3 regions of the Bradyrhizobium sp. ISRA464 genome follow, and region 1 is predicted to be linked to each of the others. Evidence: riboswitches for the same ligand, from Rfam matches in the RefSeq annotation. Region 1 holds a riboswitch; each other region holds the start of a gene.
The links. A riboswitch is a leader RNA that binds a small molecule or an ion and turns the genes downstream of it on or off. The one in region 1 is predicted to bind cobalamin.

Region 1 (8,165 bases):
GGCCGAGCTGTTTTTTCTACTGAAGACAGTAGGCCGTGACCTGAACGTTCGGCGGGAGGTGTGCATAAAGAGCGGCCTCCGCACTGCCTGGTGGAAGATAAATCAATGTATATAATGCGCATCTTTACTTGACGTGTATTATCAAGGCGAACGATTGCTCTCCTCCACTTCGTGTGATCGCGACCCAGCATATCCAGGCTCTTCCGAAAGGCCGCTGCGCAGATGGCGTTGCCGAGCTCAACTTCCGCTCCGTGCTCTGGAGACGACATGGCAGCTCAGGATTCGAAGCGGCGCGTCGCGCTGATCACCGGTGTCACCGGGCAGGATGGCGCATATCTCGCCGAATACCTGCTCGGTCTCGGCTACACCGTTCATGGGATCAAGCGCCGGTCGTCCTCGTTCAACACCGCGCGTGTCGACCACCTCTATCAGGACCCGCATGCCGGCAACGTGCCGTTCCTGATGCACTATGGTGACATGACCGATTCCACCAATCTGATCCGGCTGATGCAGCAGATCCGCCCGACCGAGATCTACAATCTCGCCGCCCAGAGCCACGTTCAGGTCAGCTTCGAGAGCCCGGAATACACCGCCAACGCCGACGCCATCGGCGTGCTGCGCCTCCTGGAGGCGATCCGGATTCTCGGCATAGAAAAGGAGACGCGGTTCTATCAGGCCTCGACCTCGGAGCTCTACGGCCTAGTGCAAGAGGTGCCGCAGAAGGAAACCACGCCATTCTACCCGCGCTCGCCCTACGGCGTGGCGAAGCTCTACGGCTACTGGATCACGGTGAACTACCGTGAGGCCTACGGCATGTTCGCTAGCAACGGCATCCTGTTCAACCACGAGAGCCCGATCCGCGGCGAGACCTTTGTGACGCGCAAGATCACGCGTGGCGTCGCTCGCATCGAGGTCGGCCTTGAGAGCACGATCTATCTCGGCAACCTCGAGGCCAAGCGCGACTGGGGCCATGCGCGTGACTATGTTGAGGGCATGCACATGATCCTGCAAGCGGATCATCCCGATGACTTCGTGCTGGCGACCGGCGAGACTCGCTCGGTGCGCGAATTCGTCGAGCTGGCGTTCGCCGAGGTCGGCCGCGCGATCGAATGGCGCGGCAAGGGCGTCGACGAAACCGGCGTCGACAAGGCGTCGGGCAGGACCGTGGTTCGCGTCGACCCGACCTATTTCCGTCCGGCCGAGGTCGATCTCTTGATCGGCGACTCGAGCAAGGCGCGCGCCAAGCTTGGATGGAAGCCGAGGACGTCCTTCGCGCAGTTGGTGAAGGAAATGGTTGCCGGCGATCTCGCAGAAGCCAGACAGGACGCCGCCAATGGCAAGCACTCCGTATGAACTGAAGGGCAAGACTGTCTTCGTCGCCGGCCATCGCGGCATGGTCGGCTCGGCGCTGATGCGCCGGCTCGCCCGCGAGGGCACGACCCTTTTGACGGCGTCGCGCAGCGAAGTTGACCTCCGCCACCAGGCCGCCGTGGACGCTTGGTTTGCCGCGAAACGTCCCCAGGCCGTGTTCCTTGCCGCGGCCAAGGTTGGCGGCATTGTCGCCAACAACACATTGCGGGCCGAGTTCCTCTACGACAATCTGGCGATCTCGACCAATGTGATCCAGGCCGCGCACGCCACCGGCTGCGAGAAGCTGATGTTCTTCGGCTCGTCCTGCATCTATCCGCGGCTGGCGGCGCAGCCGCTGCGCGAGGATTCGATGCTGACCGGCCCTCTGGAGCAGACCAACGAGCCTTATGCCATTGCCAAGATCGCCGGCATCAAGATGGCGGAGACCTATCGCAGCCAATACGGCTCCGATTTCATCAGCGTGATGCCGACCAACCTCTACGGTCCCGGCGACAATTATCACCCGGAGTACAGCCACGTCGTCGCGGCGCTGATCCGCCGCTTCCATGAGGCTAAACTGTCGGGGGCGACCAACGTCGTGGTGTGGGGTACCGGCACGCCTCGGCGCGAATTCCTCTATGTCGACGATCTCGCTGACGCCTGCATCCACCTGATGAAGGCCTATTCCTCTCCTGAACTGGTCAATATCGGCACCGGCGAGGATATCAGCATCGCTGAATTCGCCCGCGCAGTCGCGGCTGCCGTCGGCTATCGCGGCGAGATCAGCTTCGACACGTCGCGCCCGGACGGCACGCCGCGCAAGCTGCTCGATGTCAGCCGCCTGGCCAAGCTCGGCTGGCGCGCCACCACCTCGCTCGAGCACGGCATCAGGCTCGCGTATCGAGCGTATCTCGACGACAGTAACGCACGGCGAGAGTAAGCCCACTCGTGCCGGACACGCAGGGATGAAGCAGAGCAATCGAGCGCCGCAATCAGTCGGTTGCGATTCTACTCCCGATCGGGACGCCGATTTGGCAGCCGGACCAGGCTGCAAGCTTTTCGAATTCGAAAGCGCGAACGCTTGACGATTGATTCTGAGCATTCGCGCGAAATCGTGAGACGGGGTTGCCCGATGGCATCATGGCGACGATGCGCCTCACCGAAAGGACAGAGTAGGACGCGCCCACTCTATGCCCGCAGCCTGTCGCTCTCCTTGATGCAGGCTTTCGCCGAAGCTTCAGTACCGCCGCCACGCAATTTGTTGCCCATCCGACCAGGCAAAGCGAAATACCACGGGTCCTGGGGTGTGCCGGCCTTTCGCAGACCGGCGTGTGATCGACTCCGGAACGGTCTTTTCGCCATATCCCGCCGACTAGCGGGATATTCACGCAATTGGACCGCCCGCCTTTCAGCGCAGTGCATTTGTCCGAGTCGACATTCACCATCGACGACGGCGTTCGGGCCGACGATCTTCATGCAATCAGCAGGCTGCTCGTAACTCGCGGGCGGCTGCGACCATATTGACCAAGGCGGGAAGCACCTCCTCCCATCTTCGGGTTTTTAGGCCGCAATCTGGATTGATCCAGAGCTGCGAATCGGACAATCGCTGCCTGGCCAGCGTTATGAGATCTTTCATTTCGTCCTTGCCGGGAACGCGTGGCGAATGGATATCGTAGACACCCGGCCCGATTTCGTTCGGATATTTGTAGTTCTTGAAGGCGTCGAGCAATTCCATCTTCGAGCGCGACGTCTCGATTGAAATGACGTCTGCGTCCATCGCCGCAATCGCATCGATGATATCGTTGAATTCGGAATAGCACATGTGCGTATGAATCTGAGTTTCGTCGGCAGCACCGGACGAACAGATGCGAAAGCTATCCACGGCCCAATCGAGATAACTCCTCCATTGTGATTTGCGTAACGGCAACCCTTCGCGCAACGCGGCCTCGTCTATCTGGATTATTGTCGCTCCCGCCTCCTCAAGGTCGAGCACCTCATCGCGGATCGCAACCGCAAGCTGGCGGCAGGCATCGCTTCGCCGAATATCGTCACGGACAAAAGACCAGTTCAGAATCGTCACCGGTCCAGTCAACATTGCCTTCATTGGCTTGTTGGTCAGCGACTGCGCGTATCGCCACCATTCGACCGTCATCGGCTTCGACCGCGAGACATCCCCAAACAGAATTGGTGGACGGACGTAGCGCGAGCCATACGACTGAACCCAACCGTGCTTGGTGAAGGCGAATCCGGAAAGCTGCTCGCCGAAATACTGCACCATGTCATTGCGCTCGAACTCACCATGCACGAGAACATCGAGCCCGATATTCTCCTGCCATAGCACCGCACGCGCCGTTTCCTCTCTGAGAAACTGCTCGTACTGCGCGTTGCTCAACCCTCCTTTGGCATGGCAAGCGCGGGCATTGCGAACTTCCGCGGTTTGCGGAAACGATCCAATGGTCGTCGTGGGAAATGTCGGCAAGGCAAACCGCGCGCGCTGGGCCTCGGCGCGCTTTGCGAAAGGACTGCAACGGTAGCGCTTGGTTTGGTCGATCGCAGCCATGCGCGCAGCGACGTCCGCATTGTGGATCTTGGGCGATTGCTCGCGTGCAAGTGCCGCGTTTTTTGATGCCGCGAGCACATCGGCCACGCCGGCACGATCGCCAGCAAGCGCCCTTCCTAGGGTCGCTAGTTCCTTAATTTTCTGAACCGAGAAAGCCAGCCAGCTCTTTACATCGGAATCGAGATCGGTTTCGAGCCCCAGGTCGATTGGAACATGGAGCAGCGAACATGAGGGGGCGATCTGGACGCGATCAGTGCCGAGTTTTGCCACGGTGGGCGCCAGCTGATCGACCAGCGCTGAAAGGTTGGAGCGCCAAACGTTGCGCCCATCGACGACCCCCAGTGAGAGAACGAGATCGTTGCGAATCCCAGCGACGATCGCGTTCAGCGGGTCTGCCCCCCTTACCAAGTCGACGTGGAGCCCGGAAACCGGCAAAGCCAAGGCCGTATCGAGATTACCGCCGATGGTCCCAAAGTAGGTCGCCAGCATGATTTTAAGAGCAGGTATCTCCCTAGCAAAATAGGTATAGGTACGAAGCAAGGCTTTGCGGGATATTTCGTCGAGGTCCAAGACCAGACAGGGCTCATCGAGCTGAACCCATTCTGCGCCGCGCGCGACCAGCTCACGAAGAACGTCGACATAGACCGGCAGCAGTCGATCCAACAGCGACAATGGATTGAATGAAGGATCTGCGCTCTTGCCAAGCTTCAGGAAGGTCACTGGGCCAATCAGCACGGGACGCGTCTGGTAACCAAGCCCCTTTGCCTCCTCATATTCCTCAATCGGCTTTCGAGAAGAAAGCCTGAAGATCTGCCCCTTGTGAAATTCAGGGACCATATAGTGGTAATTGGTGTCGAACCACTTCGTCATCTCCTGCGCAGGCGCGCCCTGTGCAGGATTGGAGTGAGGGCAACTCGCATCGAGTTCACCGTTCGGCGCACCGCGCGCCATAGCGAAGTAGGTGTAGAGCGGTACAGGACCTGTGGTGCAATCGTAAACATCCGGAATGGCGCCCACCATCACACTGGTGTCGAGCACATGATCGTAAAGCGAGAAATCATTCGACGGAATGACGGTCGCGCCGAGCGATTTCTGCCGCGCCCAGTTAGCAGTGCGCAGTCCAGCTGCCGCTTCAAGCAGCTGCGCTTCGGTGGACTTCCCGGTCCAGTAGCTTTCGAGCGCGAATTTGAGTTCACGGCGCGGACCGATGCGTGGCGTACCAAGTGTAGCAACGGGAAGTGAAAGGACGGACATAGCTCTAACCCCTGGTTTGGGGCAGAGGTCATGGCGATTGCGTGCAGGAAAAGCCGCCGAAGCGGCAATTGCTTGGCGCACCACCGGGACACCCCGCCCGCGGACGAATATGTTGTCGGGGCAGGTCTCCTGGCTTGCGGGTCATCGCTGCTGTCCGGCCTTCCCGAAACCAAGCGGTTTCAGTGACTTTATTGGACAGCGGCTCGCCGCTTACAGTTGCGGGGGCAGCGCCGGCATTCGACCGGCTTCCCTCTTAGCTCCGGATCAGTGCGCTCCGGAGAACCTCGACGAAAATCAGTTATCCGAACAAGCAGCGTTCCGTCAACCTCTTGGCACGGCATCCTTCTGCGGCTCCGCTCAACAAGTCTGTAGGTGTGGCTCCATCGCGACGATCGCGATCTAAAGCCCCCTTTGCGCGATGAGTGTGCCGGGCAGTGCTCGCTTCGAACTCGGCCCTGGTCTCTGCACGCGCGAGTACATCGGGGTCGCATTTTGCCTGCAGCCGATGGCACGCGACAGATCGGCTTCGACCGAGCTACCAGTCGGTAGCCTTTACTAGCATCTTCGACATGTGAATCTCTCGACAACTTAGCAAGATCCGCCTTGCGGGACCGTCACCCTTGGAAGCTGTGGGTCAAATCAGCTTGCCCATCCCGGGCAAAGTGGTTCGAGCGGCTGGGCCGGTAAGCAGCTCCCGGTAACGTATCTATCCCGTCGGCCGTGTGCGCCGAGACGTGCGAATATGCTCTGGAAGGCATGGAAGATCTTGGCACTATCAATCAATCTCGCTTTTGCCGTGCTGGGCGCCCCCATCGATGTCGAACGGACCAGCACTGCGTTTGCTATGTATTTCAGGCCGCTGGACCAACGGCCATTCTGCGACAGTGCTTCTTGGCCATAACCGTTCTCTTTCGCAGCGTCCTCGCTATGTTGCTACCCCCGAGTGGCGGTGATGGGTGCCAACCGTGCGCAACCGCTTGGCAGAAGGCCTACATGTCCTTCTCCAACAATCAGCGAGGGTTGGCCGTCACAGTCCGGGCCGACAGCGTGACGATGCACATGAGTGCTCCTAGTATCGCGAGAGCAAAAGGCAGCCCAGCCATGTGTGCAACGAGCCCGACGCCAGCTGGACCGACGAGGATACCGGCGTAACCCGCCGTCGTGACGGCTGCGATCGCCAAACCTGCCGGCATCACCTTCTGCTTGCCAGCACGGCGGCATAACACCGGCACGATATTCGATGCACCCAATCCGATAAGCAGCAAACCCGCCATGGCAATCGCAGCCACCGGCGCGGCCAGCAGGGCCACAAAACCGATCATGATCGGCACAGGTCCGAACATCAGTGTGGCGCGGTCTCCGATTCTGATCACGAGGGCATCTCCGGCGAGACGGCCTGCGGTCATCGCGATGGAAAACAACATATAACCGAACCCGCCATGCTCTTGCGCCACAAGACCTCTGTCAATGAGAAATAAGGCGCTCCAGTCGATCATCGCGCCTTCGACAAGGAAGGTGATGGCCGCAAGCACCGCTATCAGCAATACGCTGCGATGAGGCAAGACAAGCAGTGGCTCTGACGGCGTGCGACGTGTCGCAAGCAACCGCGGCCATGCCGACAAAATCGCAACTATCATTAGCGCCGAACAAGCCAGCGTCGAAGCAAACGAGTCAATCCGCAGCGAGAGCAAGGCTGTCAGGGCGCCAGCGCCCGACAATTCGCCGATGCTGAACTGTGCGTGAAAGGTGGACATCAATGGGCGGCCGGCTGCTCGCTCTACTTCGGCCGCTTGAACGTTCATGGCTACATTGATTGAGCCGAGTGAAGCGCCAAAGGCAAGCAGCACCGCCCCGAGTTTCAGAGGTGTACTGGCGATAGCGAGCCATGGCAGGGTCAGCGCAAGGCCAAGTCCACCTACAAGAATAGTGCGCCTGGTGCCGTAGCGCGCCCCCGACAAAGCGGTCAAAGGCATGGCGAAGAGGGACCCCATGCCGAGGCAGAGCAGCAGCAGACCAAGCACGCGATGATCGACCGCAAGGCGCTCCTTGGTGAGCGGCACCAGAGGCGCCCAGGCCGAGAAGCCGAATCCGGAGACAAAAAATATGAGTCGCGTCGCGAGCAGGCCGGCCGGCGGATCGGCAGACGGTTTTACGGGGCACTCCGCAGAGAACGCACGTTACGAGTACGGCGCGCCGGCGTTTGCCGGCGCATGCCTGCACACGGTGGGCAGCCCGACGACGATGTCGTCGCGGAACATGCTTCCGTTACTGCAAGTCCAGTGCCATTGCGAAATTAACGCGACGTTCCTGGTGCAAACTTTCGGATGAGCCTATTTCTCGCGACTGCTTGCTATTGCGGGCTGCGGCACCCTCGGACCCACGACGAGTTTGGAGAAGTGTTGTCGTAAATCTCTCAAACCCAACACGGCACCTCCGGCTCAGATGCAGCATCGCTTCGTCGTAGAGCCCCATTGTAAACTCGACGCATTGTCTCAAGGGGCTGCGCCGCGAAGCTGCCCTCCGCGGTCATTCTGCAAGGTCTTCTTGGCCGGTTCTAGTGCTTCTTGTTCTTCTGGATCTGCATGATCGAACCAAGAGCCTGGGGGATAGGTTGCGATGCGCTTAGCAAAAAACGACTGCGGCTCCCAGGTTTTTCCCTCGGCCTTCTCAAAAATGATGACGCCGCCACGAGTGAAGTACCGAGGTCCTGGAATATTGCAGTTCACCACAATCAGGGCGCGCCATAGGCCGCTCTGTGTGGCCTCTTTTTCATCAACTTTCTGCAGGTAATCCACCTGGATCGGATCGCCGATAGTGCAGCGGCCGTGTCGCAGAAGATCGCCCAACCTGCCCTGAGCAGTCATCACAAAGTTGAAGTTGATGGGGTTATGCAGAAAGTGGAGATTCACCGCCTTTTCGCCGTTTGCGATTTCACTGGAGATCAGAGAGAGTGCGAACGCCTTCCAGCCCAATTCTATCGGCTTGGCATATGGCGAATCGA
Region 2 (8,165 bases), 1.2 Mb from region 1:
CGTCGGGATTGTTGGGATTGACGACCACGGCGAGATCGGCGCCCGCGAGGGCTTCGAGATCGGACACCTCGGCGACGTCCCAGCTGGAGGCCGAAAGAACTGCGGCGTACTCATTATACGTCGGCGCAAGTATGCGCGCCCGGCCGCGACACGACACATGCGGCAGCAACTGAATGGCCGCTTGCGCGCCACCCAGCGCGACGATCGGCGCATCGGTGGCGTAGGCGTGCCGTGCCGCGTCATGGAGCGATTCGATGTCGGTTCGCGATGGCAACGCGCTCCACAGGGGCGGCTCCACGTCGACCGACGGATAGGGCAGCCGGTTGATCCCGGTCGACAGGTCGATCCAGTCTTCCGTGCCTCCGCCGAAACGGCGCTGCGCGACATCAAGATTTCCACCATGCTCAGGCATTGAGTTGCTCCTCACACGAAAGCCAGGATCGCGAGCACCCCGGCCAACAGCATCATCGCGCGACGATAGAGATTCAGTCCCCGGCGGATATCGACGGCGACGGGATCGCGCGCGTCCTTGTTCAGCCAGGGCTCGTTCGCCGTGCTGCCGTGGTAGATGCGCGGACCGCTGAGCCGCACGCCGAGCGCGCCGGCCATGGCGGCTTCCGGCCAGCCGGCGTTCGGCGAGCGATGGCGGCTCGCGTCTCGCAACATGCATGACCACGCCTGCGAGAGCCGCGGGGCGAGCAGCACGAAAAGGAGACCGGTGAGGCGCGCCGGGATGAGATTGGCGAGATCGTCGATGCGGGCCGCGGCCCAGCCAAAAACCCCGTGCCGCGCGGTGCGGTGGCCGATCATGGAATCCAGCGTGTTGATCGCCTTGTAACCGACAATGCCGGGCAGCCCGAACAGCGCGCCCCAAAACACCGGCGCGACGATTCCGTCGGACGCATTCTCGGCCAGGCTCTCGATCGTCGCGCGCGCAATGCCGGCATCATCAAGCGTTGCGGGATCGCGCCCGACGATGCGCGATACCGCCATGCGCGCACCGGCGATATCGCCGGCCGCCAGCAGGTCTGCGACCGCAGCGACGTGGTCGTGGAGCGAACGCAAGGCAACCAGCGGCCATGCCAGAAGTCCGACCAGGACGATGCGGGTCCAGCCTGCGGGGAGCACGATCTGAATCGCCCAAGCGAGTCCCGCTGCCACCGCGATCACCAGAGTTGCGGCCGCGATACCTGCCGCGCGACGCAGCGCGGGCGGAGCAGATGTCCGGTTCCAGCCGGTATCGACGGCGCTGATCAGCCGGCCAAGCCAGGTCACGGGATGGCCGACACGCGCGAACAGCCACGCCGGCCAGCCGATCAGAGCATCCACAACCATGGCCACCGCCATCGCTCCCGCAAAGCTCACGCACCATCTCCCGCCTCGACCTCTCCTGATGCGCAAGACCCCGCGTGAGCGCAAGCCCTGCGCGACCGATTTCGGCTTTGTCTTTCACCGCGTTTGGTGATTAGTGCTGGCCCGACAGGAGATCATGATGGCCGTCATTCTGATAACGGGCGGAGCTCGATCGGGAAAAAGCCGGCGCGCCGAGCTCCGCGCGCGCTCGTTTTCCGGGCAGCCCGTTTATATTGCCACGGCAGAAGCCCTCGATGCGGAGATGGTTGAGCGCATCGCCAGCCACCGCGCGCGGCGAGGCAACGACTGGATCGAACGGGAGGTGCCGCTCGACCTCGTCGAGGCACTGGTCGAGACCGACGGTGGCGGCGCCAGGCTTGTCGATTGCCTCACGCTGTGGCTCTCAAACCTTCTTCATGCGGAGCGCGACTGGTCACGTGAGATTGATCGCCTTGCTGCCGCGCTGCCGCGCCAGCACAGCCCTGTCGTCATGGTGACCAACGAGGTCGGCCTCGGCATCGTGCCCGACAATGCGCTCGCGCGGGCCTTTCGCGATGCTGCCGGCCTCATGAATCAGACCATTGCTGGCGTGGCAGACGAAGTGGAATTTGTCGTGGCAGGCTTGCCGATGAAGCTCAAATGAGGCATCGCATCGCGCTTCGCAAAAGCCCGGCGTGCCCGATCGGTGATATGCTTGGCGCGTTCGCGCGGCTTGGCAGGATCACAATCCTGCTGCCAGCTGCTCTCCTCAAGACCGGACGACGATCCTGATGATCTCATTCGACGATACGTTTCGCCGGCAACTGCACGAATTGTTCGTGTGGCGCCGCGACGTGCGGCGCTTTCGGAGAGATCCGCTGCCGCACGGCACCCTGGAGCGGCTGATCGAGACGGCCTGCCTTTCGCCGTCGGTCGGCCTCAGCCAGCCGTGGCGGTTCGTCATCGTCGAGGACAAGGCGAGGCGCAGCGCGGTGCTCGATGACTTCAAGGCCTGCAATGCAGAGGCGTTGCAGTCCTATTCGGGCGAGCGCGCAGCAAAGTATGCGGCGCTCAAGCTGTCGGGCCTGGAAGAGGCTCCGGGCCATCTGGCCGTGTTCGCGGAAAAGACGAGCAGCATTGGTTCGGGCCTCGGACGCGCGACGATGCCAGAAACGACCGAATATTCCGTCGTCGCCGCCATCTGCTCGATGTGGCTTGCCGCGCGTGCGGAAGGCATTGGACTGGGCTGGGTGTCGATCCTCAATCCGGTCCGCATCCACGACATTCTCGACGTGCCGGTGTCCTGGAAGTTCATCGGCTATCTCTGTATCGGTTACCCCGAGACAGAGTGCGACCGGCCGGAGCTCGAGCAGGCGAAATGGGAATCGCGACGAAGCTCGGGTGAGTTCACAGTTCGACGCTGACGGTCCGCGTCGCCGCGCTTTGGCGTTTCGTTGCGAAGGCCTACTCCACTACAGGAGTACTCTGAGTTAGAGCGGTCGCGGCCGAATTGTTGACAGTTGTTTCCAAATAAAACTATGTTGATCGCGACGGTTCTCCTTCGGGAGATCAAAAGGGAATGCGGTGCGGGTGTGAGCCCAAGGCCGTAGCTGTCCCCGCAACTGTAAACGGCGAGCCTTTCGTCAATGTGCCACTGGGCCAAGCTGCCCGGGAAGGCGTCGACAGGCGATAACCCGTGAGCCAGGAGACCTGCCGTCAGTCGTGGTCACACGCGAGCACATCGGGCGGGGCGTCCTGGTGGGGATCGGCGCATTGCCTTTCGGCATGCGGTGTCCGCGTTCGCGGTGACGTGCCACGTTAACCGCGAGTCCCTTCATGTCCGCATTTTCCTCCATCGCGCTCGGATGGCGCCTTGGCCTCGTTTGCTCATTGTCATCGCTGCTGCTGCCGGCCGAAGGCTGGGCGCAGACCGCTCCATCAACCAGGCTGGATCCGATCCAGGTCTCGCCTCCCGCCGCCGCAAAGCCGAAACGTTCTTCGCGAAAGAGCACCGCCGCCGCGCGGTCCCGGCCGAGGCCGGCAGCAAATCCGGGAGCGCACGGGACATCGCAACCAGCCGCGTCGTCCGCATCGGCATCGCCGACGCTCAATGCCACCAAGCCGGAAGGAACCGGCAGCCGCCTCAACCTGACACCGCTGCAAACGCCGGCCAGCGTCGAGGTCATCTCGTCGGAGACCATCGCCGAACGCGGTCAGCATAATGTGATCGATGCCGTCACCCAGAACGCGGCCGGCTTCATCGCAACGCCCGCTCCCGGCAATGGCGGCCTGTCGTTCAGTACTCGCGGCTTCGCCGGCAGCAATTCGGTGATGACGTTGTATGACGGCACGCGCTTCTATATCGGCTCCGGAACCCTGACGTTCCCATACGACACCTGGTCGACGCAACGCATCGAGGTGCTGCGCGGTCCGGCCTCGGTGCTGTACGGCGAAGGCGCGATCGGCGGCGTCATCAACGTGATCCCGAAAAAGCCGCTCGCGACGCCCTACAACGAAGCCGAGGTCTCGCTCGACAGCAACATGACGCGACGGCTCGCGGTCGACAGCGGCGGTTCGATCAACCCCAATGTGTCGTACCGCGTGAATGCCACCGGCAACATGTCGGACGGCTGGGTCGATCGCGACACGACCTCGAATGCGGTGGTCTCCGCCGCGGTGCGGGTGCAGGCGTCCGACAATCTCGCCTTCACGCTCTCCGAGAACTATGGCGACCGCAGCCCGTCGCGCTATTTCGGCACGCCGCTGATCAACGGCACAATCCAGGATGCGCTGCGCTTCAAGAACTACAACGCATCAGACAGCACCATTCGCTATCAGGACAGCTGGAGCCAGTTCAAGACCGAATGGGACGTTGCCGACGGCGTAAAGATCAACAACACGCTCTACTATCTGACCAGCGAGCGGCACTGGCGCGACGTCGAAAACTACGCCTGGAATCCGAAGACGCAGCTGATCGATCGCTCCAGCTATATCGAAATCTTCCACGACCAGAAGCAACTCGGCAACCGGATGGATGCGACCCTCAGCGGGCACATCTTCGGCCTTGCGAACCAATTCATTGCCGGGTTCGACGTCAACCGGATCGACTTCACCCACACCAACAACTCGCCCTATGGCGGCGCGTCGTCGGTGAATCCTTATGTCTTCGATCCCGGATCGTTCTTCGCGACGACGACGGCGACCGCGCCGGGCTTCAACGCGATCGTCAATCAATACGCGCTGTTCGCCGAGGACCGGCTCTCGCTGACCGATCAATTGTCACTCGTCACTGGCGTCCGGTATGATCGTCCCGAAGTCGATCGCACCGATGACAAGGTGCCATCGAACAGCTTCGACGTTTCGCTGTCGGGCACCAGCTGGCGCGCCGGCCTCGTGTATGAGCCGATCAAGAACCTCGCGTTCTATGGTCAATATGCGGTCGGCGTCGATCCCGTCACCAATCTCATCTCGCTGCCGACCACGCAAAAGACCTTCCAGCTCGCCGTCGGCAAGCAGACCGAGATCGGGGTAAAGCAGTCGTTTTGGGGCGGCCGCGGCGAGTGGACGTTGGCGGCCTATGAAATCGTCAAGACCGGCCTGACGATTCCCGATCCAAGCAATCCCACCGGGCTGGCGCTGCAGATCGGCCAGCAATCATCCCGCGGGATCGAGGGATCGATCGGCCTTGCGCTGAACGACGGCTGGCGCCTCGACGCCAACCTAGCGCTGCTGCGCGCCAGATACGACAACAACAGTCAGGTGGTCGGCGGGAGGATCGTGAGCTATGACGGCAATGTTCCGGTCAACGTGCCGCAGCAGGTCTCCAACATCTGGCTGACCTGGGACTTCGCGCCCAACTGGTCGGTCTATGGCGGCGTGCAATTCGTCGGTCAGATGTACTCCGATCTTGCCAACACCCAGTTGCGGCCGGGCTACAACGTGGTCAACGGTGGTATCAGGTGGAGGCCGGATGACCGCACCACAGTCGCGTTCCGTGTCTACAATCTGTTCGACAAGGTTTACGCGGTGACCTCGAACGGTACAGGGCAGTGGCTCCTGGGCATGCCGCGCACCGCGGAACTGTCCGTCAACGTGAAGTTCTGAGCATGCGCAGCGCGTTGATCCGGCGCGGACGGCGATGGCTCTATGTCATCCATCGCTGGATCGGCATCGCGACATGCCTGCTGTTCGCGATGTGGTTCATCTCCGGCCTTGTGATGATGTACGTGGCCTTTCCGCGCCTAACCGATCGGGAGCGCCTCGCCGCGCTTCCCATTATTGCCTGGAACAAGGTGCAGATCGCACCGGATCGCGCCATGGCGATCGCGGGTATGGAGCATTATCCGCGCGACCTGCGCCTCTCGATGATGTCTGACATGCCGATCTATCGGGTGACCGGGTGGGGGCAGCACCCCATCACCATTTCAGCAATCGACGGCAGCGTCATTGACGGGATCACGGCGGACCAAGCCCTTGCGATTGCCGGCCATCACCCTCATGCGGCGCAGCCGCATTTGCTCGACACCGTGACGCGCGATCAATGGTCCGTCACGGCGCGGTTCGATCCCTTGCGGCCGCTCTATCTGATCGCGCTCGGCGATCGTGACGGCACTGAGCTTTACGTCTCGTCCCGCACCGGCGAGATCGCGCTCGACACGACGCGGCAGGAGCGCGTCTGGAACTGGCTCGGCTCGATCCCGCACTGGATCTATCCGACTGTCCTGCGCAAGGACGGTCCGCTGTGGCGGCAGGTCGTGCTGTGGATCTCAGGCATATGCCTCGTCGTGGCGGTCACCGGCTTCTGGATCGGCATTCTCCGGCTGCGGCTGACGCGCCGTTACGCGCGCCGCACCGTCTCGCCGTATCGCGGCTGGATGGCCTGGCATCACATCGCCGGCCTGATCGGCGGCATCTTCGTGTTCACCTGGATGTTCAGCGGTTGGCTGTCGCTCAATCCCGGGGAGGCGTTCTCCCGCCGCGGCATCACCAGGGATATCGCCGCCAGATATAGCGGGCACGACGCGCCCGATATCGCCACCAGCTTCCAATCGACACCCTCGACGGCGGCCGTGGAGGCGAAATTCGTCTGGGTCGGTGGGCGGCCGTTGATGGTGCTCGATGATAACAATGGCCGTCGGAGTCTTGCGGAGCCGACGACGGCCGCGCCGACAACATTATCGCACGATCAGATCATCGAAGCCGCGCGCCGCGCAATCTCCGACGCGACGATGGCGTTCTCGCGTCGGATCGATGTATCAGACGCCTACTGGTACACGCTCCACCATGAGCGCGAGTTTCCCGTCTTGCGGATCGGCTTCGCCGATCCCGTCCACACTTGGCTGCACATTTCTCCCGTCACCGCCGAGATCCTCGATCGCAGCGATGATGGACGCCGCACCTATCGCTGGCTCTTCAACGCGCTGCACAGCCTCGATTTTCCGCTGCTGCTGCGCTGCGCCCCATCGCGCGACATCGTGGTCTGGCTGCTCTCGCTGATCGGCACGATCGTGTCGACCAGCGGCATTGTGATCGGCTGCCGACGGCTGCGACGGCGTCTGGCGCCCGCAGGCGATCGAGACCGGCCGTAAGGCATGCAGCGCGACACCTAAAGCGCGATGAGATTGCGTTGAATCGTCATCGCGCTTTAGCTTCTCGTTTAAGCATGATCTTTTCGGAAAACCACTACACACTTTTCCGGATCATGCTCTAGCGCGATTTTCGGTCGCGAACAGGTTCCCTCTCCGAGCTTCCCTTGTGCGGCGGCAGTCTCGTCAACGAATAAGTTGCCGGCCCCATCGGGCGGACCTCGCAGAGCTCGGCCGTCATCCGACGCGCAGAGAAGTTCCGAAGGCGTTGCGGAGAGTCATTAGAGCCCGGTGCGTAGAAGGGCTCGTGCAATATCAAGCTCGCTGATCGCTTCGCGCAAATACCTTCGCGCCGCGGACTTGTCGCCATCTGCACAAGCCGCGCAGAGCTCATTCAAATAGCGGTTCGCTGCTTCTGCATGCAGGACAAGGTCCGCGGCCTCTTCAAAACTCCGCTCGTGTTTTGCATTCATAATCCCACTCCGGCACACCAAGCCTATATCGAGACGCAGCCCCGCTGATGAGTTGCAGGACAGGCGGCCAGAAATAGCGGCGGCTGATGATCGCCTATCATCGCGACCGCACTGCCGAGAGCTGATTGGCGCATCCCCGCACGCCGCAGCTTGGAGCGAACCGTTGTCCGAAGGCCAATAGAGACCACTGCCACAAGAACCGTGTTCATCTCTCTATGGCGACCATCTCTCTCCATAAGGACTCGTCAGCGGCTGTAAGTCCCGACCAGATCAGCTTGAGCGAGCGTGTGCTTTTGGGCGGCTTTCCAGATGTCTTCGACGGACATCTTGGGGGCTCGTGACAACGCGTCAACATCCAGCGCGGCAAGCTTAAAATGATAGTGATGTGTTCCGTGTCCCTTGGGCGGCGCGGGGCCGCGGTAACGCGGTTCGCCGAAATCGTTGACACCCTTTCCCAGTTTCTCCGTTTTCGCGCCGTGGCCAACGCCCTCCGGCAACATCGATCGCTCGCCCATAATGTTATAGAGGCCCCAATGGCGGAACGTACCGGACGGCGCATCGGGATCCTCGACAACCAGCACAAAGCTTTTGGTTTCCGCCGGCGGGTCGGACCACTCCAGAGGCGGAGAGACGTTTTCGCCATCCGCGGTGTATTTCGCCGGAATCTGATCGCCGTCACGGAACGCAGGACTTGTCAAGCTGAACGTCATGACCGCCTCCTTCTGCTGTAGTCAATCGCATCGCCGTCGCCAACGGCTTTGCTGCCGCAAACCTC
Region 3 (8,165 bases), 1.2 Mb from region 1:
CTCGCCGGCGCGGACGAACCAGGGCAGCACGCCAAACCCGCGCCATGACGTGCGGGCCTCGATCAGCCGGTAGCCGTCGTCGAACAGCGTCGGGTCGCCACGAAACTTGTTGATGACGAAGCCGCAGATCATCGCGGCGTCCTCGGGATCGATCACCGCCTTGATGCCGACGAGCTGCGCAATGACGCCGCCGCGATCGATGTCGCCGATCAGCACGACCGGGACGTCGGCCTTGCGGGCAAAGCCCATATTCGCGATGTCGGCCTTGCGCAGGTTGACTTCCGCAGGACTGCCGGCCCCTTCGACCAGCACGAGATCGGCGCGATCCTTCAGCCGCGCGAAACTCTCCAGCACGGCATCCATCAATGAGGGCTTCATCGCGGCATATTCCCGGGCGCGCGCCGTTGCGACGCGCTTGCCCTGCACGATGATCTGGGCGCCGACATCGCTCTCCGGCTTCAGCAGCACCGGGTTCATGTCGGTATGCGGTTCGACGCCGGCGGCAAGTGCCTGCAGCGCCTGCGCGCGTCCGATCTCGCCGCCATCGACGGTGACGGCCGCGTTGTTCGACATGTTCTGCGGCTTGAACGGCAGCACGCGCAGGCCGCGTCGCTTGGCCGCGCGCGCCAAGCCCGCGACGATCAGCGACTTGCCGACGTCCGAGCCCGCCCCCTGGATCATCAATGTGCGCGCCATCGCCTTTGCGTGCCCGGCTATGCTGTCAGAACTCGACGCCCGGTTGGGCCTTGATGCCGGACCGGAACGGATGCTTCACAAGCGTCATCTCGGTGACGAGGTCGGCGATCTCGATCAACTCCTCCTTGGCGTTGCGCCCGGTGAGCACGACATGCGTCATCGGCGGCTTCGACGTCTTCAGAAAATCGACGACATCGGCGATCGCCAGATAATCGTAACGGAGCGCGATGTTGATCTCGTCGAGCACGACCATGCGCAAGCTTGGATCGGAAATCAGTTGCTTGGCCTTCTCCCAGCCGGCTTGCGCGGCGGCAATATCGCGCGCACGATCCTGCGTTTCCCAGGTGAAGCCTTCACCCATCGCGTGGAATTGACAGAGGTCGCCGAAATGCCCGGTCAGCAGGCGGCGTTCGCCGGTATCCCAGGCGCCCTTGATGAATTGCACGACCGCGCAGGGGAAACCGTGCGCCACGCAGCGGACGATCATGCCAAAGGCGGAGGATGATTTTCCCTTCCCGGCCCCGGTATGAACGATGATCAGTCCCTTCTCACCGCTCTTGGTAGCCATGATTCGATCACGGGCGACCTTCTTCTTGGCCATCTTGGCGGCATGGCGGGCATCCAGCGCAGCCTCGGAGCCGCCGGCTTCGTCCTCGGCGGCATCTCGTTCAGACATCATCTGACGTTCCTTCGGCTTGACAAGTTCCGGGCTTGGACGAATGGTGGGCCCTGCGTTGGTGCCTGTCCTACGACAGGCGAAGAGGGAATGCGATAGGGCTCAAGTCGGCCCAAAGCGCAGCCGCCCCCGCGACCGTGACCGGAGAGATGCCCAAAGCCACTGATTCCCAACGGAATCGGGAAGGCGGGGATCGAAGGGAAGCCCCCTGCTCCGCAAGCCGGGAGACCTGCCAGCGCGGCAGTTGAGACCAGCGGACGGGGTGTTCCGCGACGGGGAACGAACCTTTCCATCGATCGGTTCGTGTGCCTCATCGCCTCCCGCTGTCAATCAGGAAGGGCGATGAGCGTTACACTTCATGTCTGCATCACCTGCCGTGCCGGCCAGACGCTCGCGGAAGGTGAGACCACGCCCGGCGCGCGGCTGCATGCGGCGATTCTCGACGCCGGCGTGCCTGATGGCGTCAATCTGGTTCCAGTCGAATGCCTGTCGGCGTGCAGCCAGGGCTGCTCGGTCGCGCTCAGCGCGCCGGGACGATGGTCCTACGTCTATGGCCGCCTGTCCGCGGCCAATGCGACGGATGTGATCGCCGGTGCGTCCGCCTATGCCGCGGCACCCGACGGCATCGTGCCGTGGCGCAGCCGTCCGCAGATCTTTCGCAAGCAATCGCTCGCCCGCATTCCACCCATAGTCGTTGTGCCAGAGGCCGCAGAATGAACACGCTCACCAAGGTGCCCGTCACCGTTGTCACCGGCTTCCTCGGATCGGGCAAGACGACGCTGATCCAGCATCTGCTCAAAAACGCCAACGGCAAGAAGCTTGCGGTGCTGGTGAACGAGTTCGGCAGCGAAGGCGTCGATGGGGAGATCCTGAAATCCTGCGCCGATGCCAACTGCCCGAGCGAAAATATCGTCGAACTCGCCAATGGCTGCATCTGCTGCACCGTCGCCGACGATTTTATCCCGGCGATGGAGCAATTGCTCGCGCGCCGCGTGAGACCCGACCATATCGTGATCGAGACATCGGGGCTCGCTTTGCCGAAGCCGCTGCTGAAGGCGTTCGACTGGCCGGAGATCCGTTCGCGGATCACGGTCGATGGCGTGATCGCACTGGCCGATGCGGAGGCCGTTGCCGCCGGCCGCTTTGCGCCCGACCCGGCCGCGGTCGACGCGCAGCGCGCGGCTGACGACAATCTCGATCACGAGACGCCGCTGTCGGAGGTGTTCGAGGACCAGATCGCCTGCGCCGACATCGTGCTGCTGACCAAGGCGGATCTCGCCGGCTCCGAGGGCCTCGAAGCGGCCAGGCTGGCGATCGCAGCCGAAATGCCGCGGCAGGTGCCGATGTTGCCGGTCGTCGACGGCGCGGTCGACGCACGCGTGATCCTGGGTCTCGAGGCCGCTGCCGAAGACGACCTCGCGGCACGTCCGTCTCACCACGATGGCGAGGACGAGCACGAACACAATGATTTCAATTCCGTGGTGATCGACCTCCCGGAAGTTTCCGATGTCGATGCGCTGGTCGCATCGATCAAGGGACTGGCGCGCGAGCAGAATGTGCTGCGCGCCAAGGGCTATATCGCGATCGCGGGCAAGCCGATGCGCCTGCTGGTGCAATCGGTCGGCGAGCGCGTGAGGCATCAGTTCGACCTGGCTTGGGGCGTGCGGCCGAGGCAGTCGAAGCTGGTCGTAATCGGCGAACACGGCGATATCGATGAGGCCGCCATCAGGGCGCGACTTGGTGTCTGATGCACGTCGTCTTCCGCGAGAGCCGCGGTCTTGACGAGACCGCGACACCAAGGGACCTCGGCCAGGATCCGGCCGATCTCGTGGTGCTCTCGTTTTCCGACAGCGATCTTGCCGCGTTCGCATCCGGCTGGCGGCGCGGCTGCGGGTCGCTGCCGTCGTTGCGGCTCGCGAATCTGGCGGACCTGCGCCACCCCCTGTCGGTCGACACCTATATCGAACGGACATTGTCGCAGGCGCGCGGCATCCTCGTGCGCCTGATCGGGGGCGAACCCTACTGGTCATATGGGCTGGCCGCGCTGCATCGCCTGGCAAGAGAGCGCAACATCGCATTTGCGGTGCTGCCGGCGGATGGCCGGGATGACCTGCGGCTGGATGAATTCTCTACCCTGCCGGTCTCTACGCTGCGACGGCTCAAGGTGCTCTGCGACAAGGGCGGTCCCGTTGCGGCGCAGGCCGTGATCGCCCAGCTCGCGCTGGCGTCGGGGCTCTATGCCGGCCCGGTCGTCGGCGAGATCGATCTTCCGGAGATCGGAGTCTACGATCCCGGGCTCGGTGCCGTCGCGACGCTGCCGGCACCAGACAACCGGCCGCGGGCGCTGGTGACCTTCTATCGTTCCTATCTCGCGGCCGGCGACACGGCGCCGGTCGACGCGTTGATCGGCGCGCTGCGGCAGAAGGGCTTTGATGCTTACGGCGTGTTCGTCAGCTCGCTGAAGGCAGCGGGCGTCGCCGATTGGGTGCGCACCCAGTTTGCGCAGTGCCCTCCCGCCGCCATCGTCAACGCGACCGCCTTCTCCGCGGTCGGCGACGACGGTACGACGCCGTTCGATTCCGCATCCTGCCCGGTGTTCCAGGTCGCCCTGTCGACAGCGCGGCGCGACGATTGGGCGGAGTCACTTCGCGGTCTTTCCCCCGGCGATCTGGCGATGCACGTGGTGTTGCCGGAGGTCGACGGCCGCGTGTTTGCGGGCGTCGTGAGCTTCAAGTCTCCCGGCGAGCGCGATCCCGATCTCCAGTTTGCGCGTCTTGCGCACCGGCCGGACGACGAGCGTATCACCGCTGTGGCCGCGCGCGTCGCCGCCTGGCACCGGCTTGCGAATAAGCCGACGCACGAGAAACGGCTCGCCGTCGTGCTCTCGAACTATCCTGGCCGCCCCCACCAGATCGCGCATGCGGTCGGGCTCGATGCCCTCGCCTCCGTCGATGTGCTGCTGTCCGATCTCGCGGTCGCCGGGTTCGACGTCGAGGCGGTGGAGTCACTCGGCGAGGTTCTGCGGCAGCAGAAATTGACATGGAGCGTCGCCGACTATCGCGCGTCGCTGGCCGGCCTTCCGCGCCAGCTTCAGGACGACCTCGCGAACGCCTGGGGCGCGCCGGAGCATGATCCCGATTGCCACAGCGGCGAATTTCAATTCGCGGCGATACGATGCGGCAAATCCTTCATCGCCGTTCAGCCGGAGCGCGGCGACGTCGGCAAGCGCGACGCCGACTATCACGATCTCTCGCGTACGCCACGCCACGCCTATGTCGCGTTTTACCTCTGGCTCAGGCAGCAGGGTATCGACGCCATCGTGCACATGGGCGCGCATGGGACGCTCGAATGGCTGCCGGGCAAATCGGTCGCGCTGTCGTCCTGCTGCTGGCCGGAGGCGTTGATCGGAGATCTGCCGGTGATCTATCCTTTCATCGTCAACGATCCCGGCGAAGCGGCTCAGGCCAAGCGGAGGATCGGCGCGGTCACGATCGGCCACCTGCCGCCACCGCTAACGAACGCCGCATTGCCGGAAGGCCTGCGCCGGCTCGAACAGCTGCTTGATGAATATTCGACCGCCGACGGCCTCGATCCCGCGCGGCGCCAGCGCCTGATTGCGGCAATCCGCGAGGAAGCGCGCCTCGCCGGGCTGGAGGACGATCTGGGTCTCGCCGCATCGGTGTCGGCGCCCGAGGCCATTCCACAGATCGACCGCTTCGTCTGCGATCTCAAGGAGAGCCAGTTCGGCGACGGGCTGCATGTGTTCGGCGAAGGCGCATGCGGCGAGGCGGAGAAGCGTGCGCTGCGCGATGCGCTTTCCGGCCGACACATTGCGCCGGGACCCTCGGGCTCGCCGTATCGCGGGCGCCGCGACGTGCTGCCGACCGGACGCAATCTGTTTGCCGTCGACCCGCGCGCGGTGCCGACGCCGTCGGCGCATGCGCAAGGCGTCAAGCTTGCCGAGGAATTGTTGCGCCGTCATCTGCAAGACCAGGGCGACTGGCCGAAAGGCCTCGTCGTCGATCTCTGGGGTTCGTCGACGATGCGCACCGCCGGCGAGGACTTCGCGATGGCCCTGCATCTCGCCGGCCTCGCGCCGCGCTGGGATCACGCCTCGGGCCGGGTCTCGGGCTACGACATCATCGCGCCGGCAGAGCTCGGCCGGCCGCGCATCGACGTCACGCTGCGCGTGTCGGGGCTGTTCCGCGACGTCTTCTCAGGTCTCGCCCAGTTGTTCGAGGCCTCGGCCGAGGCGCTGTCCGAGCGCCGCGAGGAAGGCGACGAAAATCCCTATACGCGGCGCGTCTCGCGCGTGTTCGGACCTCGTCCGGGGCAATATGGGGTTGGGGCCGGTTCGACGCTGGATGTCTTCACACAGGAATCCCGCGAAGCCGCCGGGGAAGCCTGGCTGTCGGCATCATCCTTTGCATTCGCCGCCGATGGCGAAATGCGGCCGGACCGCGCCGGCATCGAGGCCAGGCTCGCCGCGGCCGATGCCTTTGTCCATACCCAGGATCTGCCGGAGACCGATCTGCTGCTTGCGGCGGACTATGCCGCGCATGAGGCCGGCGTCGCCGCGGCGGCCCAGCGCGTCGGCGCGAAGGCTCCATCGCTCTATCACCTCGACGCGACGCGGCCGGATCGGCCGCATGCCCGGTTGCTGACCGAGGAGATCTCGCGGGTGGTGCGTGCGCGCGCCGCCAACCCGGCCTGGATCGCGGGGATGATGCGTCACGGCTTTCGCGGCGCGGCCGAGATCACCGCGACGCTCGAACACATGGCGGCCTTTGCCCATCTTGCCGGCGCGGTGCCGCCGCATCTGTTCGATCTCTATTATGATGCGACGCTGGGCAACGGCGACGTTCGCGCATTCATGGCGCGTGAAAATCCGGCGGCGCTGGCAGCGATGGAAACGTGTTTCACGCGCTTGCATGAGGCCGCACTCTGGAAGACGCGGCGCAATTCGATCGCGGCCGCGCTGCGGGAGGCGTCATGAGCACCGTCGCGATCAAGGGCTGGTGCCCCGGCGCGCTGCGACCGATGCAGTCGGGCGACGGGCTCGTGGTACGCATTCGCCCGCGCGGCGGACGGCTGGACGCTGCGCAGGCAGCCGGAATCGCCGATCTGGCCGGACAGCACGGCAACGGGCTGATCGATCTGACCAGCCGCGCCAACCTCCAGATCCGCGGGGTCGGCGATCGCGGCCACCTGCTCCTGATCGACGGGCTCGCGCGGCTCGGATTGCTCGATCCGGATCCGGAGACCGAAGCGCGGCGCAACGTTCTGGTGACGCCGTTCTGGACTGAAGGCGATGATAGTTGCGCGCTCGCCGCCGAACTTGAGCTCGGTCTTGCTAGCGCTTCGCTCGATCTTCCGACCAAGTTTGGCTTTGCAATCGATGACGGCCACGCGCGGGTGCTGGCCGGAGCGTCCGCGGACGTACGGATCGAGCGCGATCCCGCCGGCGGGCTGCTGGTGCGCGCCGATGGCGCAAGGTTCGGCCGTTGCGTCACACGGAGCGAGGCCGTGCAGGTCGCGCTCGCGCTGGCCGAATGGTTCGTCGCCTCGGGTTGCGCCAACGGCGACAGGCGGCGGATGGTAGCCCATATCGCTACCGGCGCACGTCTGCCCGATGCGCTTCGCGGCGACGCCGAACCGGCGCCTCGCGCGGCCGATCCGCTTCCCGGTCTTTATGCGCCGGGCGCGATGGTCGGGGTTGCATTCGGTCAAGTGCCGCATGGAACGCTGCGCCGCCTCGCCGCTAACGCAGAAGCCCTTCGCTTGACGCCGTGGCGGATGCTGCTGGCGGAAGGGATGCGCGAGATGCCCCATGAAGCAGACCTGATCACGCGCCCCGACGATCCGGCGCTCCGCGTGATCGCTTGCAGCGGTGCGCCGCGCTGCCGTGAGGCGCATGCCGACACGCGCGCCTTGGCATCAGCGCTTGCACCGCTTATTCCGGCCGATGCAAGGCTCCATGTCTCCGGCTGCGCCAAGGGTTGTGCGCATTCCGGTCCGGCCATGATCACGCTCGTTGCAACACGCGAGGGTTTTGACCTTGTCCGAAACGGCTCGACGCGAGATATGCCTGTGATGCGTGGACTGAGCGTCGCCAGCATCGTTGCCGATCCCTCCGCATTGGTGGGAGGCCGCTGATGCCACATAGCTATGAAACCGACGGGGCCGCGATCTATCGGCAATCCTTTGCGACCATCCGGTCCGAGGCCGACCTCGCCCGCTTCACGCCCGACGAGGAGCCGGTGGTTGTGCGCATGATCCATGCCGCCGGCATGGTGGGACTCGAAGCGCATATTCGCTTCACGCCCGGCATGGCCACCGCTGCACGGGCCGCCCTGCAGAGCGGCGCGCCGATCTTCTGCGACGCGCGCATGGTGTCGGAAGGAATTACGCGAGCGCGCCTGCCGGCCGGCAACGCCGTCATCTGCACGCTCGGCGACCCCGCCGTTCCCTCGCTCGCGCAATCCATGCGCAACACGCGCTCCGCGGCGGCGCTTGAGCTGTGGCGGCCGCATCTGGCCGGCGCGATCGTCGCCATCGGCAACGCGCCGACCGCCTTGTTCCATCTGCTCAACATGCTGGAGCAGCCGGATTGTCCAAGGCCGGCGGCGATCATCGGCTGCCCGGTCGGCTTTGTCGGCGCCGCCGAATCCAAGGCGGCGCTGATGGCCGATCCGCCCGCGCCCGCGCTGACGGTCGAGGGACGCCTTGGCGGCTCGGCGATCACGGTTGCCGCCGTCAACGCGTTGGCGAGCCGGAGCGAATAACGATGGGG

Region 2: it holds a riboswitch for cobalamin, as region 1 does, so the genes downstream of both, MTX19_RS37530 (TonB-dependent siderophore receptor) here and metE (5-methyltetrahydropteroyltriglutamate--homocysteine S-methyltransferase) in region 1, are expected to answer to the same signal.
Region 3: it holds a riboswitch for cobalamin, as region 1 does, so the genes downstream of both, MTX19_RS37565 (DUF1636 domain-containing protein) here and metE (5-methyltetrahydropteroyltriglutamate--homocysteine S-methyltransferase) in region 1, are expected to answer to the same signal.

What each region holds. Positions count from the first base shown of each region.
Region 1 is NZ_CP094526.1:6,932,984-6,941,148, forward strand. Features, by position in the region: gene gmd (GDP-mannose 4,6-dehydratase) at 268-1,353, shown strand; gene MTX19_RS32195 (GDP-L-fucose synthase) at 1,334-2,290, shown strand; gene metE (5-methyltetrahydropteroyltriglutamate--homocysteine S-methyltransferase) at 2,831-5,164, opposite strand; cobalamin riboswitch at 5,266-5,466, opposite strand; gene MTX19_RS32205 (MFS transporter) at 6,175-7,287, opposite strand; gene MTX19_RS32210 (nodulate formation efficiency C protein) at 7,657-8,165, opposite strand, start outside.
Region 2 is NZ_CP094526.1:8,097,392-8,105,556, reverse strand. Features, by position in the region: gene cobD (threonine-phosphate decarboxylase CobD) at 1-412, opposite strand, end outside; gene cbiB (adenosylcobinamide-phosphate synthase CbiB) at 424-1,365, opposite strand; gene cobU (bifunctional adenosylcobinamide kinase/adenosylcobinamide-phosphate guanylyltransferase) at 1,493-1,996, shown strand; gene bluB (5,6-dimethylbenzimidazole synthase) at 2,124-2,756, shown strand; cobalamin riboswitch at 2,867-3,065, shown strand; gene MTX19_RS37530 (TonB-dependent siderophore receptor) at 3,169-5,436, shown strand; gene MTX19_RS37525 (PepSY domain-containing protein) at 5,439-6,920, shown strand; gene MTX19_RS37520 (hypothetical protein) at 7,199-7,390, opposite strand; gene MTX19_RS37515 (YbhB/YbcL family Raf kinase inhibitor-like protein) at 7,636-8,100, opposite strand.
Region 3 is NZ_CP094526.1:8,106,868-8,115,032, forward strand. Features, by position in the region: gene MTX19_RS37555 (cobyric acid synthase) at 1-696, opposite strand, end outside; gene cobO (cob(I)yrinic acid a,c-diamide adenosyltransferase) at 722-1,372, opposite strand; cobalamin riboswitch at 1,415-1,624, shown strand; gene MTX19_RS37565 (DUF1636 domain-containing protein) at 1,715-2,089, shown strand; gene cobW (cobalamin biosynthesis protein CobW) at 2,086-3,120, shown strand; gene cobN (cobaltochelatase subunit CobN) at 3,120-6,368, shown strand; gene cobG (precorrin-3B synthase) at 6,365-7,528, shown strand; gene MTX19_RS37585 (precorrin-8X methylmutase) at 7,528-8,157, shown strand; gene MTX19_RS37590 (precorrin-2 C(20)-methyltransferase) at 8,160-8,165, shown strand, end outside.